DNA from 2 places in the Variovorax sp. CCNWLW235 genome. Region 2 is predicted to be linked to the other one. Evidence: riboswitches for the same ligand, from Rfam matches in the RefSeq annotation. Region 2 holds a riboswitch; the other holds the start of a gene.
The links. Region 2 has a riboswitch for thiamine pyrophosphate ahead of V9L21_RS09500 (purine-cytosine permease family protein). Riboswitches for the same ligand answer to the same signal wherever they lie in the genome.
Positions count from the first base shown of each region.

Region 1 (8,409 bases), on a different contig from region 2:
CGGCCAGCACAGTAGCGATACCGCGCAGATCAATTTCGACGGCTGCCGCATCCCGGCGGAAAACCTCATCGGTGCCGAGGGCGAGGGCTACAAGATCGCGCTGGGCGCGCTCGAAGGTGGTCGCATCGGCATTGCGGCGCAGAGCGTGGGCATGGCGCGCAGCGCGTTCGACGTGGCGCTGGCCTACGCCAAGGAGCGCCAAGCCTTCGGCGGTTCGATCTTCGAGCAGCAGGCCGTGGGTTTTCGCCTGGCCGAATGCGCCACGCAGCTCGAAGCCGCCCGCCAATTGATCTGGCACGCCGCGAGCCTGCGCGACGCCGGCCGACCGTGCCTGAAGGAAGCCGCCATGGCCAAGCTCTTCGCGAGCGAAATGGCCGAGCGTGTGTGCAGCGCCGCCATACAGACGCTGGGCGGCTACGGCTACGTGAACGACTTCCCGCTCGAGCGCATTTACCGCGACGTGCGGGTGTGCCAGATCTACGAAGGCACGTCCGACATCCAGAAGCTGCTGATTCAACGCGCGCTGGCGTGAGCTCCGGTACGCGCCGCCGGCTGCCGGTGCTCCGGATCGCGGCAGCGGTCCTGCTGCTGGCGCTGGCCGTATGGACAGTTGCCGTCGAGCCGCGCTGGGTCGCGGCACGCGTCGAGCCGTTGAGTTCGGCGCAATGGCGAGCGCCCGCCGGGCTCAAGGTGGCCGTGGCGGGCGATTGGCATCTCACCACGCGCTCGGCATGGCGCATTACCAGCGTGGAGCGCGCCGCGCGCATCGTCGAGCAGATCAACGCCGCGCAGCCCGACGTGATCCTGCTGCCCGGCGACTTTCTTGCGGGTTCGGGCGGCGACGAAGACCTGTCCATCGAAGAGATGGCTGCCGTGCTGGGACGCCTGAAAGCGCCGCAGGGCGTGTACGCGGTGCTCGGCAATCACGACTGGTGGCACGACGGAGAACGCACCGCGCGCGCCTTGTCCGCCGAGGGCATCCGCGTGCTCGAGAACGCCTCGGTGCGCCTGCCGGGCCATGACATCTGGGTGGTCGGCATCGGCGACGACTCGACCGGCCACTCGCAGCCGGACAAGGCGTTGGCCGGCGTGCCGAAGGGCGCCGCCACGTTGGTCATGATGCACGACCCCTTCAGCTTTGCGACGATGCCGCTCACCCGTGGGCTGGTGGTGGCGGCGCACACGCACGGCGGGCAGGTCAGCGTGCCGGGCTACGGCGCACTGGTGGTGCCGGGGCGTGCGCCGCGCGAATGGGCCTATGGCTGGATCGCGCACAAGGACAAGCGCATGTACGTGACCAGCGGGCTGGGCGTGAGCATTCTCCCGGTGCGTTTCAACATGCGGCCCGAGTGGGTGATGTTCCAGTAGGGCCTGGATGCGGTGTCATCGGTTTTGATGACAGACAGGACGGCGCCCTTGGCGCAGCATGGCGGTCTCTTCGTCGAAGGTTCTTGCCATGTCCAATTCCAAATCCTTCTTCTTCGCCGCGGCCCTGCTGTGCCTCGGTGCATCCGCCCAGGCGCAGCCCGCCGCCGCTGACATCGGCACGCTGACCGCGAGCGATGCCGTGCAGCAGCTCTGCGCCGGTACCGTCACCAGCGAGCAGCTCGTGACGGCCTACGTTGCGCAGGCCAGGCAAAAGGCAAACCTCAACGCCTTCATCACGCTCGACGAGGCCGGCGCACTGAAGGCCGCGCGCGCCGCCGATGCCGCGCGCAAGCGCGGTGGCGCCTGCAAGCCGCTGGCCGGCCTGCCGGTGGTCATCAAAGACAACATCCAGGTGCAGGGGCTGCCCGCCACGGCGGGCTCGCCGGCGCTCAAGGGCTTTGTGTCCGCGGCCGATGCCCCGGTGGTCGCGAAGCTGCGCGCGGCCGGCGCCGTCATTCTTGGCAAGACGAACATGCACGAACTGGCCTTCGGCGTGACGGGCTACAACCCCGCATTCCAGACCGGCGCCGAGGTGGGCGTGCGCAATGCCTACGACGCCAGCCGCGTGGCGGGCGGTTCGTCGTCGGGCAACGGGTCGGCGCTCGGCGCGCGCATGGCGCCGGCGGCACTGGGCACCGACACGGGCGGTTCGGTGCGCATTCCATGCGCGTTCAATGGCTGCGCTTCGCTGCGTCCCAGCATGGGCCGCTATTCGCAGAGGGGCATCGCGCCGATCTCGCACACCCGCGACACCGCCGGGCCGATGGCGCAGTCGATAGCCGACGTTGCGCTGCTCGACCGCGTGATTGCAGGCGGCGCCCCGCTGAAGCCCGCCGACCTGAAGCGCGTGCGGCTCGGCGTGGTGCCGGCTTTCTACGCCAACCTCGACGCGGACACGCGCGCCGCGACCGATGCAGCGCTGGCCAAGCTGCGCGCGGCGGGCGTCACGCTGGTCGACGTGGAGATGCCCAAGCTCATGGAACTCAATGGCGCCATCGGCTTTCCGGTCGCGCTCTACGAGGCGCACGACGACATGGTCGCGTACCTCGCGAAATACCGCACCGGCATCGACATCGCGCAACTGACGGCCGGCGTTGTGAGTCCGGACGTCAAGGGCACCTTCGAAGTCTTCGTGGTCCCACGCAAGCTGCCCGCGCCGAATGGCACGGTCGACGCCAAGCCGGCCTACGACAACGCAATGCACGTCGCGCGGCCCGCATTGCAGAAGCTCTACCGCGACACCTTCGCGCAGCACCGCCTCGACGCGTTGGTGTTCGCTACCGTGCCGCGCGTGGCTCCGCTGGCTGCACCCGAAGCCAGCAGCCCCGAGAACTTCGGCGTGCTGATCCAGAACACCGACCCCGGCAGCAACGCCGGGATTCCGGGCGTGCAGCTGCCCTCGGGTCTTGGCACGACCAGCGGCCTGCCCGTTGGGTTGGAACTCGACGGGCCCGCCGGCAGTGATCGAAAGTTGCTCGCCGTGGGCCTTGCGGTGGAAAACGTGCTGGGCCGCCTGCCGGCCCCGAAGCCGAAGTAAAACGCTTTCCGCCGTATCAGCGCTGGGCCCAACCGGCCAGTGCCGAGCGGCGCTCGATGCCGAGCTTGTCGAAGATGCGCCGCAGGTAGGTGCGCACCGTCGGCACGCTCACCGCCATCCGGCGCGCGATCTCCTTGTCGGTCAGGCCTTCGCAGACAGCCTGCGCGACCTCCTGCTCTCGCGCGCTCAGGGCACTCCAAGGCGGTTCGGCGGGTATTTGCACGGCAGCCGCTTTACGCTGAGCACGCTGCAGCGCACCGATGAAAGCCGGCTCGATCAGGTCGAGCAGCGCCTTTTCATGATCGCCGAAGTCACCGCGGCCCTTGCACCGCCAGATGCGCAGGTCGCCCAAGGCCCGGTTGCCCTCGAACGCATGCAGGTTCATGCCCCAGTGCAGACCGTCGCGCGAAAGAAAGTCGGTGAAGAATTCTGTGCGCATCAGTTCACGCTGGGGCATCACGTCGGTCACGCGCGTGGCGCGGCGATGCGACTGCAGCACGAAGGTGATCGGGTCGTGGTGCTGGTGCCATTCGCCGTAGCGGTCGAGGTTGGCAGGGTCCATGTTCAGGGCCACGCGGCCGTCGAATCGGCCGCTCTCGGCATTCCAGACGAAGGAGGCGAACTGGTCCGCATGCAGCAGGTCGAGCAGCGCCCGGCCGAGTCGCTCGCGAATGTCGCCTTCGCCTCGGTCTTCCGCCAGCAGCGTGAAAACGCCGCGCAGCGCCTGCTGTTCGGAGCCTGTCAGGTACATCGCCGCCTCGCTCTTTTCGTGTGCAGAAACAAGGCTAACGTCTAGCAAGCACTGAGCCAAGGGTGGATCTCCGGAGACGCTCCGGGGTTGCCCCATCGGGGGCAGGGCCGCGAGGTGTTCCAATAGAGGCCTTCATGAGCGCCACTGTTCCCACCACCGGACCCTGCCCCTGCGGCCGCACGGACCGTCGAGACAAGCCCATCGGCTATGCCCTGTGCTGCGGCCGCTACCTCGAGGATTTCGAGGGCACGCCCGCGCCGGACGCCGAATCGCTGATGCGTTCGCGCTATACAGCCTTTGTGCTGGAGCGCGGGCCTTACCTGCTTGCCACCTGGCATGCGTCGAAGCGGCCGGCCTCGATCGAGTTCGAGCCGGGCGTGAAATGGCTGGGCCTGGACATCCGCTCGCGATCGGTGCTCGACGCCGACCATGCCGAGGTCGAATTCGTCGCCCGGCAGCGCAGCAGCACCGGCACTGCCACGCGGCTGCACGAGCGCAGCCGCTTCGTGCGCGAGGGCGATCGCTGGTTCTACCTCGAAGGCGATCTGCAGACTCCTGGTTGACTCGGCGGGCCGAGGCTCGCACAATCGGCCTCGCTCCGGGGTGCACGCATGTGGCGTGCTGAGATGGCAAAGCTGCCGACCCGCGAACTTGATCCGGGTCATACCGGCGTAAGAAGAGCTGCACTCCCTGACTCCGGTCCCGCCACCCACCCAACCACGGTGGCGGCCCAAAGTCCACCGAGCGATTGCGGAGCACCCTTTCCCTCAACAAGGAGTGCCCCGCATGAATGCCCCCGACAAGTTCACCTCCCTGCTTTCGCTCACGCGCGAGCCCTTTCCCGCTTCGCACAAGTGCCTGATTCCGGGCAGCCGGCCCGACCTGAACGTGCCGGTGCGCGACGTGCTGCTGACCAACGGCGAGACCGTGTCGCTCTACGACACCTCGGGGCCCTACACCGACGCCAAGGTAGAGATCGACGTGCGCCGGGGCCTGCCCGATGTGCGCGGCGCCTGGATCGTCGAGCGCAACGACACCGAAAGCTACGAAGGCCGCTCGCACCAGGCGCTCGACGAGGGCCTCAAGCACGCGCACGACCACGATGCCCAGCGCCTGGCCGAACTGCGCGCCGGCGCCTCGGCATTGCAGCGCACGCCGCGCCGCGCCAAGTCGGGTGCCAATGTCACGCAGATGCACTATGCCCGCCGCGGCATCGTCACGCCCGAGATGGAGTACGTGGCCCTGCGCGAGAACGGCAAGCGCGAGTGGATGGCCGAATACCTGGCCAACGAGGAGCGCGCCAAGCGCGTGGCCGGCAACCCGATGGGCGCCAGCATTCCGCGCATCATCACGCCGGAGTTCGTGCGCGACGAGGTGGCACGTGGCCGCGCGATCATTCCGGCCAACATCAACCATCCCGAAGTGGAGCCGATGGCCATCGGCCGCAACTTCAAGGTGAAGATCAACGCCAACATCGGCAATTCGGCAGTCACCTCGAGCATCGAGGAAGAAGTGGAAAAGCTCGTGTGGGCAATCCGCTGGGGCGCCGACAACGTGATGGATCTTTCCACCGGCAAGAACATCCACACCACGCGCGACTGGATCGTGCGCAACTCGCCGGTGCCCATTGGCACGGTGCCGATCTACCAGGCGCTTGAGAAGGTGGGCGGCGTGGCCGAAGACCTGACCTGGGAGATCTTCCGCGACACGCTGATCGAGCAGGCCGAGCAGGGCATCGACTACTTCACCATCCACGCCGGCGTGCGCCTGCCATTCATCCACCTGACGGCCGACCGCATGACGGGCATCGTCTCGCGCGGCGGCTCGATCATGGCCAAGTGGTGCATCGCGCACCACAAGGAGAGCTTTCTCTACGAGCGCTTCGAGGACATCTGCGACATCATGAAGGCCTACGACGTGAGCTTTTCGCTTGGCGACGGACTGCGCCCGGGCTCGGGTGCGGATGCGAACGACGAGGCGCAGTTTGCCGAGCTGCGCACACTGGGCGAGTTGACGCAGATCGCATGGAAGCACGACGTGCAGACCATGATCGAAGGGCCGGGCCACGTGCCGATGCACATGATCCAGGCCAACATGGACGAGCAGCTCAAGCACTGCCACGAGGCGCCGTTCTACACGCTCGGCCCGTTGACGATCGACATCGCGCCGGGCTACGACCACATCTCCAGCGCCATCGGCGCCGCGATGATCGGCTGGGCCGGCACCGCGATGCTGTGCTACGTGACGCCGAAGGAGCACCTGGGCCTGCCCGACCGCGACGACGTGAAGCAGGGGATCATTGCGTACAAGATCGCCGCGCATGCGGCGGACGTGGCCAAGGGGCACCCTGGGGCGCGTTCGCGCGACGATGCGCTCAGCAAGGCGCGCTTCGAATTCCGTTGGCAGGACCAGTTCAACCTGGGGCTCGACCCCGACACGGCACGTGAATTCCACGACGAGACGCTGCCCAAGGATTCGAGCAAGGTGGCGCATTTCTGTTCGATGTGCGGGCCGAAGTTCTGCTCGATGAAGATCACGCAGGAAGTGCGCGAATACGCCGCCAAAAAGGGCGTGGCCGAGGCCGAAGCCATGGCCGAGGGCATGGAGGAAAAGTCGAAGGAGTTCATGGCGGGCGGCGGGGAGATCTACATCCCGATACGGCCCGTGGCCTGAGCGCGCCCGGGGTCGTTGCTACCATGAGGGGCTCTCCCCGAAACCCCTCCAGTGCAATGACCCCATTTCCCTTCGCCGCAGTCCTCTTCGACTGCGACGGCGTTCTTGTCGACTCCGAACCCATCACCAACCGCGTGCTTGCCGAAATGCTCGGCGAACTCGGTTGGCATCTCACCACCGAAGAGTCGATGAACACCTTCACCGGCAAGGCCGTGAAGGACGAGACGGACCTCATCGAATCCAAGACCGGCGTCAGGATTACCGAGGAGTGGCTCAGGGCGTTCAGGGCGCGCCGCAACGAAGCCCTCGAGCGCGACCTGGTAGCCATTCCCCACGCCCCCGTGGCCATCCGCGATATTCATGCAAGGCTCAAGGGCCGCATCGCCTGCGCCTCGGGTGCCGACCGCCACAAGGTCGAGCTTCAACTGGCGAAGGTGGGCCTGCTCGATTGCTTTCAAGGCCGTATCTTCAGCGGCCACGAAATGCCGCGCTCCAAGCCGCACCCCGACGTGTACCTTGCCGCCGCCGAGGCGCTAGGCGTCGATCCGAAGCGCTGCGCCGTAGTCGAAGACACCGTCACGGGCGCCATGGCCGGCGTGGCCGCGGGCGCCACGGTGTTCGGCTACAGCACCGGCGAATCAGGCCACAGCGGACCCGAGGCGCTGCGCAGCGTCGGCGCGCTGCAGGTGTTCAGCGACATGCGGGAACTGCCCGCGCTGCTTGCCTCGCATGGCATGCAGCCCGCCTGAAAAAAACAGGTCAAAAAAACCAAGCCCCTGCCACGAACAAGCCCGCAAAATTTTGGTGCAATGGGCCAAGCAACCCAAGAAAGGAGCCAGATCGTCATGACTTCCGAATACAAGACCGAGCAACCGGCCCGCGCTGAAATCGACGCCCTGAAGGGCCCCGCGGTGGTCGAGTTTGGTACCAACTGGTGCGGCATCTGCAAGGCCGCGCAACCCAATATCGCAGAGGCTTTTGCCAAGTATCCGGACATCCCGCGCATCAAGGTCGAAGACGGCAGCGGCCGTCCCTTGGGGCGCTCGTTCAACGTGCGCCTATGGCCCACGCTGGTGTTCATGCGCGACGGCAAGGAAGTCGCGAAGCTGGTGCGGCCGGAAGACAGCCAGTCGATTTCGGATGCGCTGGCTTTGATTGCTCAGCCGGGGTGATTGCTCGGTTTTAGCGCTGCTTCTTTCAGGGCGGCGCGCCCGCCGACGGGGTACCTTTCTCCGCGAATGTCCCCCGGCCTGCGGCCTCCTCCTTTATTTCGCTGCGTAAGGCACCCCGCCAGCGGGTGCGATGTACAGAGCAGTCGTTGATCAGCGGTACACCAGCAGCGTGCCCAAGTGCACAGGGCATCGGGTGCTCCGCGCAGCGAAATAAAGGAGGAGGGGCGCAGCCCCGGGGGACATTCGCGGAGGGGAGTACCCGGTGGCCTGTGCACACGCCCTGAACAGCAGCCCCCGCACAACCCCCCCCGCACAACTCCCCCGAACAGCAGCAAAAACAAACTACAACCCCAGCGCCCGAAAGTCACGCGGCGCATGCCCGGTCCACTGCAGGAACGCACGCGAAAAACTCTTCTCGTTGCGAAACCCCACCGCCAGTGCCACCTGCTTGATCGGCCGACTGGTCCGGCGCAGCTGCTCCACCGCCATCTCGTGGCGCACTTCGTTCTTCAGCACCTGCAGCGATGTCCCTTCTTCGTGCAGTTGCCGGTGCAGCGTGCGGCCTGATACGTTGAGCAGCGTGGCCAGCGCCTCCGCCGTCGTGGCCTCGCCGGCGCGCGAGCGCAACAGCTCTCGCACCCTCTGCCCCAGCAGGCGGTCGCGGCGGTACTGCAGGATGGTGAGCGGCAACGCACGCTTGAGCATTGCGCGTAGCGCCCGCTCGTCACGCTGCAAGGGCAGGGCGAGATAGCGCTCGTCAAAGCTGATGGTGGCCTGCGGCGCGTCGAAGCGCACCTCCGGCGTGAACATTGGCGCGTAGGCATCGCGGTGCGGCGGGGCCGCGAACG
Region 1 is NZ_JBBCBW010000011.1:10,774-19,182, forward strand. It holds gene V9L21_RS14170 (acyl-CoA dehydrogenase family protein) at 1-532, shown strand, start outside; gene V9L21_RS14175 (metallophosphoesterase) at 529-1,368, shown strand; gene iaaH (indoleacetamide hydrolase) at 1,457-2,965, shown strand; gene V9L21_RS14185 (helix-turn-helix transcriptional regulator) at 2,982-3,716, opposite strand; gene V9L21_RS14190 (YchJ family protein) at 3,851-4,279, shown strand; TPP riboswitch at 4,306-4,411, shown strand; gene thiC (phosphomethylpyrimidine synthase ThiC) at 4,503-6,389, shown strand; gene V9L21_RS14200 (HAD family hydrolase) at 6,446-7,138, shown strand; gene V9L21_RS14205 (thioredoxin family protein) at 7,235-7,561, shown strand; gene V9L21_RS14210 (AraC family transcriptional regulator) at 7,904-8,409, opposite strand, start outside.
Region 1: another riboswitch for thiamine pyrophosphate. It lies ahead of thiC (phosphomethylpyrimidine synthase ThiC); the one in region 2 lies ahead of V9L21_RS09500 (purine-cytosine permease family protein).

Region 2 (8,409 bases):
TTCGATTCCCATTGCCGAAGCCATTACCGAGCGCTACCAGGACCTGGACGAGCTCGACGACCTGGGCGAGATCGACCTGCACATCAGCGGCTGCATCAATTCGTGCGGCCATCACCACAGCGGCCATATCGGCATCCTGGGCGTCGACAAGGACGGCAAGGAGTGGTACCAGGTCACCCTGGGCGGCTCCGACGGGTCCGCGCTCAGCGGCACGCCGCAGGCCGGCAAGGTGGTCGGCCCCTCGTTCTCGGCGGCCGAAGTGCCGGGCGTGATCGAGGCCGTGCTCACCACCTACCGCGATACCCGCGAAGGCGGTGAAACCTTCATAGACACCCTGCGCCGCGTGGGCCACGACCCGTTCAAGGCCGCGGCCAACGGTGCGCGGTTCAAGGTGGAGGAAGCAGCATGAACCGCAAGCTGAACATCCTGGCCGCCGAAGAGCACATCGACGACGGCGACCCGAAGGTGCTGCAACTGCCGAACGATGCCGACCCGCTCGCCATCGAGGTGTGCCTGGAAGACATCGAGCGCATCGACCTGAACTTTCCGAAGTTCACCGACGGCCGCGCCTACAGCCAGGCCTTCCTGCTGCGCCGGCGCCTGGGCTTCAAGGGCGACATTCGCGCCACGGGCGACGTGCTGATCGACCAGCTGGTGCAAATGGAACGCACCGGTTTTTCGAGCGCCGTGCTCAAAGAAGGCGTGGACGCCTCCGACGCGCAGCGCCAGTTCGACCGCTTTGCCGCCTTCTACCAGGGCGACGCGGTGCAGCCGGCGCCGCACTTCGCGGCCAGCAACTGAGCCCGCACAGGAAACTTCGACATGAGCATTGCCACGGACATCGACTTTGCACGCATCAACACCGAACTCGGCCGCAATGCCGAGGGGTTGGTGGACTGGGCAATCGGCCTCGGCCAACCCGCGATCGTCACCACCAACTTTCGCCCGTTCGAGGCCGTGATCCTGCACATGGTCACGCGCGCCAAACGCGATGTTCCGGTGATCTGGATGGACAACGGCTACAACACCGAGGCCACCTACCGCTTTGCCGACGAAGTGACGAAGCAGTTGGGCCTGGACCTGCATATTTACCTGCCGCGCCGCTCGCGTGCGCACCGTGAAGCGGTGGAAGGCCCCACCCCGGCGCTCGACGATCCGCGCCACGCCGCCTTCACCGAAGAAGTGAAGCTGGAGCCCTTTGCCCGCGCGCTGCGCGAAACGGCGCCCAAGGTGTGGTTTACCGCGCTGCGCGCCACCGACACCGCCGTGCGTGCGCAGATGGACCCGGTCAGCGTCAACCCCGACGGCCTGATCAAGGTGGCGCCGCTGCTGCACTGGACGTCCAAGGACTTGTACGAATACTGCGAAGCGAACGGCCTGCCCAACAACTTCGACTATGTGGACCCGACCAAGGGCGAAGACAACCGCGAATGCGGCTTGCATCTTTCGCACTGAACGATCGATCTCCGCATCCAGGACCCCTCCGATGAACGCCCGAACCGAAGCCGAACTTTTGCAGCCCTCGATGCATTCTCCTGCGCACCTCTCCAACACGCACCTCGATGCGCTCGAGGAAGAAACCATCTTCATCCTGCGCGAAGTCGCGGCCGCCTTCGAGCGCCCCACCCTGCTGTTTTCGGGCGGCAAGGATTCGCTGGTGCTGCTGAAGTGCGCCGAAAAGGCTTTCGGTGTCGGCCGCATTCCCTACCCGCTGCTGATGATCGACACGGGCCACAACTTTCCTGAAGTGACGGCCTACCGCGACCAGCGCGCCAAGGAACTGGGCGCCGAGCTCATCGTGCGCAGCGTCGAAGACTCGATGGCGCGCGGCACCGTGCGCCTGGCGCACCCCGGCGAATCGCGCAATGCGCATCAATCGGTCACGCTGCTCGAGGCCATTGAAGAGTTCCGCTTCGACGCGCTGATTGGCGGGGCCCGCCGCGACGAGGAAAAGGCGCGCGCCAAGGAGCGCATCTTTTCGCACCGAGATTCATTCGGCCAATGGCAGCCCAAGGACCAGCGCCCCGAACTGTGGACGCTGTTCAACACGCGCCTGGCCCCGGGCGAGCACTTCCGCGTGTTCCCGATTTCGAACTGGACCGAACTCGACGTGTGGCAATACATCGAGCGCGAGCACGTCGGCCTGCCGTCGATCTACTACACGCACAAGCGCGAAGTGGTCGAGCGCCGCGGCCTCTTGGTGCCGGTGACCGAGCTCACCCCGCCGCGCGACGGCGAAACGGTGCAGGTGCGCGACGTGCGCTTTCGTACCGTGGGCGACATCACCACCACCTGCCCGGTCGAAAGCCTGGCCGCCGATGCGGGCGACGTGGTGCTCGAGACGCTGAGCGTCGATGTGAGCGAGCGCGGCGCCACGCGCATGGACGACATGACTTCGGAAGCTTCGATGGAGAAGCGCAAGAAAGACGGATATTTCTGATGAGCACGACGACGGCAACCCTCGATAGCAACGCCCTGCACGGCGACACCGGCACCGCCCTGCGCTTCATCACCTGCGGCTCGGTGGACGACGGCAAGAGCACGCTCATCGGCCGCCTGCTGGTCGACAGCAAGACCGTGCTGCAAGACCAGCTCGCCGGCGTGCAGCGCGGCGGCGAAACCGACCTGGCCCTGCTCACCGACGGCCTCTCGGCCGAGCGCGAACAGGGCATCACGATCGACGTGGCCTACCGCTACTTCTCGACCGCCAAGCGCAAGTTCATCATCGGCGACGCGCCGGGCCATGAGCAATACACCCGCAACATGGTCACGGCCGCCTCCGCTGCCGATGCCGCAGTGGTGCTGGTCGATGCCACCAAGCTGGCCTGGGCCGCAGAGGTGGAAGACGGCACCGTGGTCAAGCGCGAGCTGCTGCCGCAAACGCGCCGTCACACGCTGCTGACCCATCTGCTGCGCGTGCAGTCGATCGTGTTCGCGGTCAATAAGCTCGACGCCATCGACGATGCCGCCCTGGCCTTCGAACGCATCTCGACCGCCCTGAACGCCTTTGCCGAAGCGGCCGGCGTGCAGGTGGCCGCCATCGTGCCGATCTCGGCCCTCAAGGGCTGGAACGTGGCCACGCGCCATGCCGACTGGGTCGGCTACGAAGGCCCGAGCCTGCTCGAACTGCTCGAGGAACTGCCGGTCACCGTGCAGGATGAGGCCGTGCCCTTCGCCTTTCCGGTGCAGTGGGTCGAAAAATTTTCTTCCTCGGCCGACACCTCGCAGGGCCGCCGCGTGTTCTGGGGCCGCGTGGCTTCGGGCCATGTGGAGCCTGGCCAACGCGTGACCGTGCTGCCCAGCAACCAGACGGCCACGGTCGCCCAGGTGCTGAGCCACACGCGCCAGCCGAAGACGGTGCATGCGGGCCACAGCGCCGGCATCGTGCTCGACCGTGAAGTGGATGTGTCGCGCGGCGACTGGCTGCTGGCGCCCGGTGCCTTCGAGCCCGTGCGTGAAATTACCGCCACGGTCGCCTGGCTCGACGACGAGCCGCTGGTTGCGGGCCGCGTCTACTGGGCGCTGCAGGGCCATCGCTGGGTGAAAGCCAAGGTGGCGCGCATCGTCGACCGGGTGAACATCACCACGCTCGAATCCGAGCCGACGGCGCAGCTGGAGGCCAATTCCATCGGCGATGTGGTGCTTGCGCTGCAGCAGCCGCTGGCCGTTCTGCCCTTCACACAATCGCGCGCATTAGGCTCGCTGGTGCTGGTCGATACGGCCACCCACAAGACCGCTGCCGCCGTGCTCGTGCAGCCTGCCGCCGCAAAGGCCTAAAATCTGGGGTTTTCCCGACCTCACACTGACGCTAAAAGACAAATGACCCACGTCGTCTCTGAAGCCTGCATCCGCTGCAAATACACCGACTGCGTGGACGTATGCCCCGTGGATTGCTTCCGCGAAGGTCCCAACATGCTGGTGATCGACCCGGACGAATGCATCGATTGCGCGGTTTGCATTCCTGAATGCCCGGTCAATGCAATCTACGCCGAGGAAGACCTCCCAGCCAACCAGATCGCCTTCATCAAGCTCAACGCCGAGCTCGCGCTGGCCGACGGCTGGAAGAGCATCACCAAGCGCAAGCCGGCATTGCCCGACGCCGAAGAGTGGAAAGACAAGACCGACAAGATCGGGGAGTTGGTGCGCTGAGCACGCCGACCGCTCCGATCGAGACCGACGCCCTCATCATTGGCGCCGGTCCGGTCGGGCTGTTCCAGGCCTTCCAGCTCGGCCTGCTCGAAATCTCATCCCACATCGTCGATGCGCTGCCCGCCGCGGGCGGCCAGTGCGTGGCGCTCTACGGCGACAAGCCGATCTACGACATTCCGGGCACGCCGGTGACCAGCGGGCGCGATCTTGCGCAATCGCTGCTGCAGCAGGTTGCGCCGTTCAAGCCGCAGTTCCACTTTGGCGAGCAGGTCGCCACCCTCGCCCGCCAGGCCGATGAGCGCCTGCTGCTGACAACATCGGCGGGCAAGGCCTTCCTGGCCAAGACGGTGTTCATTGCCGCAGGCGTCGGCGCCTTCGTGCCCAAGCGCATCGCGGTCGAAGGCATTGCGCAGTTCGAAGGCAGCTCGGTTTTCTATCACCCCGATTCGCTGGACCGCTTCGCGGGACAGACGGTGGTGGTGAACGGCGGCGACGACATTGCGCTGCAAACCGCCATTGCGCTCACGGCCATCGCCAAACAGGTCACGCTGGTGCACCGGCGCGACGGCTTCCAGGCCGATGAAGGCCTGGTCGCTTCGATGCGCGCGCTGGTCGCCGAAGGCAAGCTGGCGTTCAAGGTGGGCCAACCCACCGCCTTCGATGGCAAGCAACTGCAGATCGCGACGCCAGACGCCACCACGGTCGACCTGCCGCTCGATGCGCTGGTCGCCTGCCTGGGCATTTCGCCCCGCCTCGGCCCCATTGCCGACTGGGGCCTGGAACTCGAGCGCAAGCAGGTGCCGGTCGACACCGAAAAATACGAAACCCGCGAACGCGGCGTGTTCGCGGTGGGCGACATCAACACCTACCCGGGCAAGAAGAAGCTCATCGTCTGCGGCTTTCACGAGGCGACTCTTGCAGCCTGGGGTGCCGCGGCGCTGGTGTTTCCGGGCAAGGCGATTCCGCTGCAGTACACGACCACCAGCACGCGGCTGCATGAGCTGCTGGGCGTGGCCGGCACTCCCCGCTAAAAATCGCCGAAGCAAGCGGCGGGGCCGAATAGCCCTGCCACCGTCTGGATGGTTCTCGCCGAGGCTCGTACAATAGTTTCCGCTTTGCGCCACGGCGCGGAGCACCACCGCTAGGGGTGTCGAACCGGAATCCGTTCCGGGGCTGACTGAGAGAGTCCCTTTGAACCTGACTGAGGTAATCCTCGCGCAGGGAAGCTGGTCCGGCGGCCTGTCGCGTTGTCTCGCGCGATAGCTCCGCCGCCGGAGCCTCGCCCACCTGCCAAACCTTTTGCACTGGAGCAACTGGATGGCACACGACGATAGTTTTTCTTCCGCCAACGAGGCGCTGACGCCTTTGCCCGCGTCGCAGCGCGTGTTCGGCTGGCACGACCACGCATCGCTCTGGTTCAGCCTGGGCGTGGGGCTGCTGGTAATGCAAATCGGCGCCTACCTGGTTCCGGCGGTGGGCACGCGCGACGCGGCCATTGCCATTGTGCTGGGCTCGCTCCTCGGCGCGGGCTTATTGGCCTGGACCGCGCGGCTGGGCTGCGAAACCGGCCTGGCGAGCGCCGGGCTGATGCACGCCACCTACGGCAGCGCCTTTGCGCGACTGCCGGTGCTGCTCAACATCGTGCAGCTGGTGGGCTGGACCACCTTCGAGTTGGTAATCATGCGCGAGGGCACGCAGGCCATCGGGCAGCAGGCGTTCGGCCTCACTCTCACCGGTCCGCTGGGCGGCGCCCTTACCACCCTGCTCTGGGGCGCGGTGCTGCTGGCGCTGCTCGCGGGCTCCATGGTCAAGCTGGTGCGGCGCTTCGTCAGCCGCTTCGGCCTGCCGCTTGTCGTGCTTTCTCTGCTGTGGCTCACCTGGCAGTTCGCAACACGGCTCGAGGCCAAGGGGCTGGACGCCTTCTGGACGCGGCCGGGTGCCGGCGGCATGGGCATGTTCAGTGCGCTCGACCTGGTGATTGCCATGCCGGTGTCGTGGCTGCCGCTGGTGGCCGACTACGCGCGGCACGGCAAGCGCAATGCCAATGGCCGGGGTGGCCTGGGCAGCGCATTCACCGGCACCTGGCTCGGCTACGCGCTGGCCAACATCTGGTGCTATGCGCTCGGCGTGATGGTCGTGAGCGTGGCGGAGCCGGGCACCGGGCTGGTCACCGCCCTGCTGCTCGCGCAAGGCGGCCTGGTGGCGCTCGGCCTCATCCTTATCGACGAGCTCGACAACGCGTACGGCGACGTGTATTCGGGCGCGGTGTCCACCCACAGCCTGCTGCCGCGCTGGAGCGTGCGCCGCTGGGGGCTGCTGATCGCGGCGCTATGCACCGCGCTGGCGCTCGTGCTGCCCATGCACACGCTCGAGCCGTTCTTGCTGATGCTGAGCTCGGTGTTCGTGCCGCTCTACGGCGTGATCCTGGGAAGGCTGGGCACCGGCCGGGCTATTGCGTCGGCAAGCAACCGCCGTGTCGACCTGGGCGCGGCGCTGATCTGGATTGCCGGCATTGCGGCCTATCACGCCTGTGCCAAGTGGGCGCCACAGTTCGGCTCCGCGCTGCCGACCCTGGCGGCCACCTTCCTGCTGGCGTGGCTCAGCCGGCCCAAGCCGGCATCTACAACAACGGCAGGCGGTGCGTCGGCACTGGCGCAAAACCGTGGTTGAGCGGGCCGTGTCCCTCGCCGATTTGCACATTCGCACCGGCGGCCATGGCGCCGAGCACGTAGGCACGTGCGCGCTCCACGGCCTCGGGCAAGGCCAAGCCGAGGGCCAAGTGCGCCGCAATCGCGGACGACAGCGTGCAGCCGGTGCCATGCAGGTTGCGGCTCGCAATGCGGGCCGAGGCCAGGCGCTTGCGCACACCGCTGCGCCCCAGCAGCACATCGACCACTTCGTCGCCAGGCAAGTGGCCGCCCTTGAGCAGCACGGCCTGTGCGCCAAGCGCAAGCAGTTCTTCGGCCGCCTGGTCGAGCGCATCGATGCCGTCGATGGCATGGCCGATGAGCAGCGCAGCTTCGTCGAGGTTGGGTGTAACCACCACCGCGCGCGGAAACAGCTCGCGCACCAACACCTGCACCGTCTCGGCGGCAATCAGCCGGTCGCCGCTGGTCGCAACCATGACCGGGTCGAGCACCACGTTGGGCAGCCGGTAGTGATCGATGGCCCAGGCCACCACATCGACCACCTCGGGCGCATGCAGCATGCCGAGCTTGACCGCATCGACACCGATGTCTTCGACCACCGCCTGGATCTGCGCCTTGAGGAAAGCCGGCGGCACGCCGTGAATGCCCGACACGCCGCGCGTGTTCTGCGCTGTGAGCGCGGTGATCGCCGTCATGCCGTAGCAGCCAAGCGCGGCGAAGGTCTTCAGGTCGGCCTGGATGCCCGCACCGCCGCCGCTGTCGGAGCCGGCAATCGAGAGCACGCGCACGTAGCGCTGGGGCGCTTGAGGCGCGTCGGGGTGTGCAGCTTGGGTCATGCTGAAAATTATCGGCGAGTTGGGCGCCCTGCCCGCCCCCATCCCAGCCTTCCCCCAGCGGGGGAAGGAGGCAGACCATGAGCCTTCCGTTTCAATCGGCCGCCATTCTCGGCGCGGGGCTCATGGGGCGCTTGCTCGCGGTCACGCTGGCGCGGGCTGGCTGCAAGGTCGATCTGTTCGATGCCGCCGGTCCCACGGCCGACGGCGCCGCAGCGCGCGTGGCGGCCGCCATGCTCGCGCCGCTGGCTGAATCCGCAGTGGCCCCAGCTTCAGTGGTGCGCATGGGCCACTACGCACTGACGCGCTGGCCCGAACTGCTGGCGCCGCTCGCACAGCCCGTGTTCTTCCAGCGCGAAGGCACGCTGGTGCTGTGGCACCGGCAAGATGCCGCAGAGGCTGCGCGGCTCGCGCGCGTGCTGGCACGCACCGGTCAGCTGGTACCCGAACTCGCCCCCATGCAAACGCTCGACGGCGGCGGCATTACCGCACTCGAGCCTTCATTGGGCCAGCGCTTCGCACAGGGGCTTTTGCTTCCCGGTGAAGGCCAGCTCGACAACCGCGCGCTGCTCTCGGCACTGCTCGCCACGCTGGAGGCCAGCCCCAACGTGCAACTGCACTGGCAATCGCCACGCGCACCAAGCGATTTTTCTCCGGGCGCACCCGGCCAGCCCGACCGCGTGATCGACTGCCGCGGCCTTGGCGCCAAGCCTCAATGGAATGCACTGCGCGGCGTGCGCGGCGAAGTCATTCGCGTGCATGCGCCCGAGGTGGCACTG
Region 2 is NZ_JBBCBW010000006.1:115,348-123,756, reverse strand. It holds gene V9L21_RS09535 (nitrite/sulfite reductase) at 1-409, shown strand, start outside; gene V9L21_RS09530 (DUF934 domain-containing protein) at 406-801, shown strand; gene V9L21_RS09525 (phosphoadenosine phosphosulfate reductase domain-containing protein) at 823-1,455, shown strand; gene cysD (sulfate adenylyltransferase subunit CysD) at 1,487-2,440, shown strand; gene V9L21_RS09515 (sulfate adenylyltransferase subunit 1) at 2,440-3,777, shown strand; gene fdxA (ferredoxin FdxA) at 3,820-4,149, shown strand; gene V9L21_RS09505 (NAD(P)/FAD-dependent oxidoreductase) at 4,107-5,180, shown strand; TPP riboswitch at 5,283-5,390, shown strand; gene V9L21_RS09500 (purine-cytosine permease family protein) at 5,467-6,819, shown strand; gene thiD (bifunctional hydroxymethylpyrimidine kinase/phosphomethylpyrimidine kinase) at 6,770-7,633, opposite strand; gene V9L21_RS09490 (FAD-dependent oxidoreductase) at 7,711-8,409, shown strand, end outside.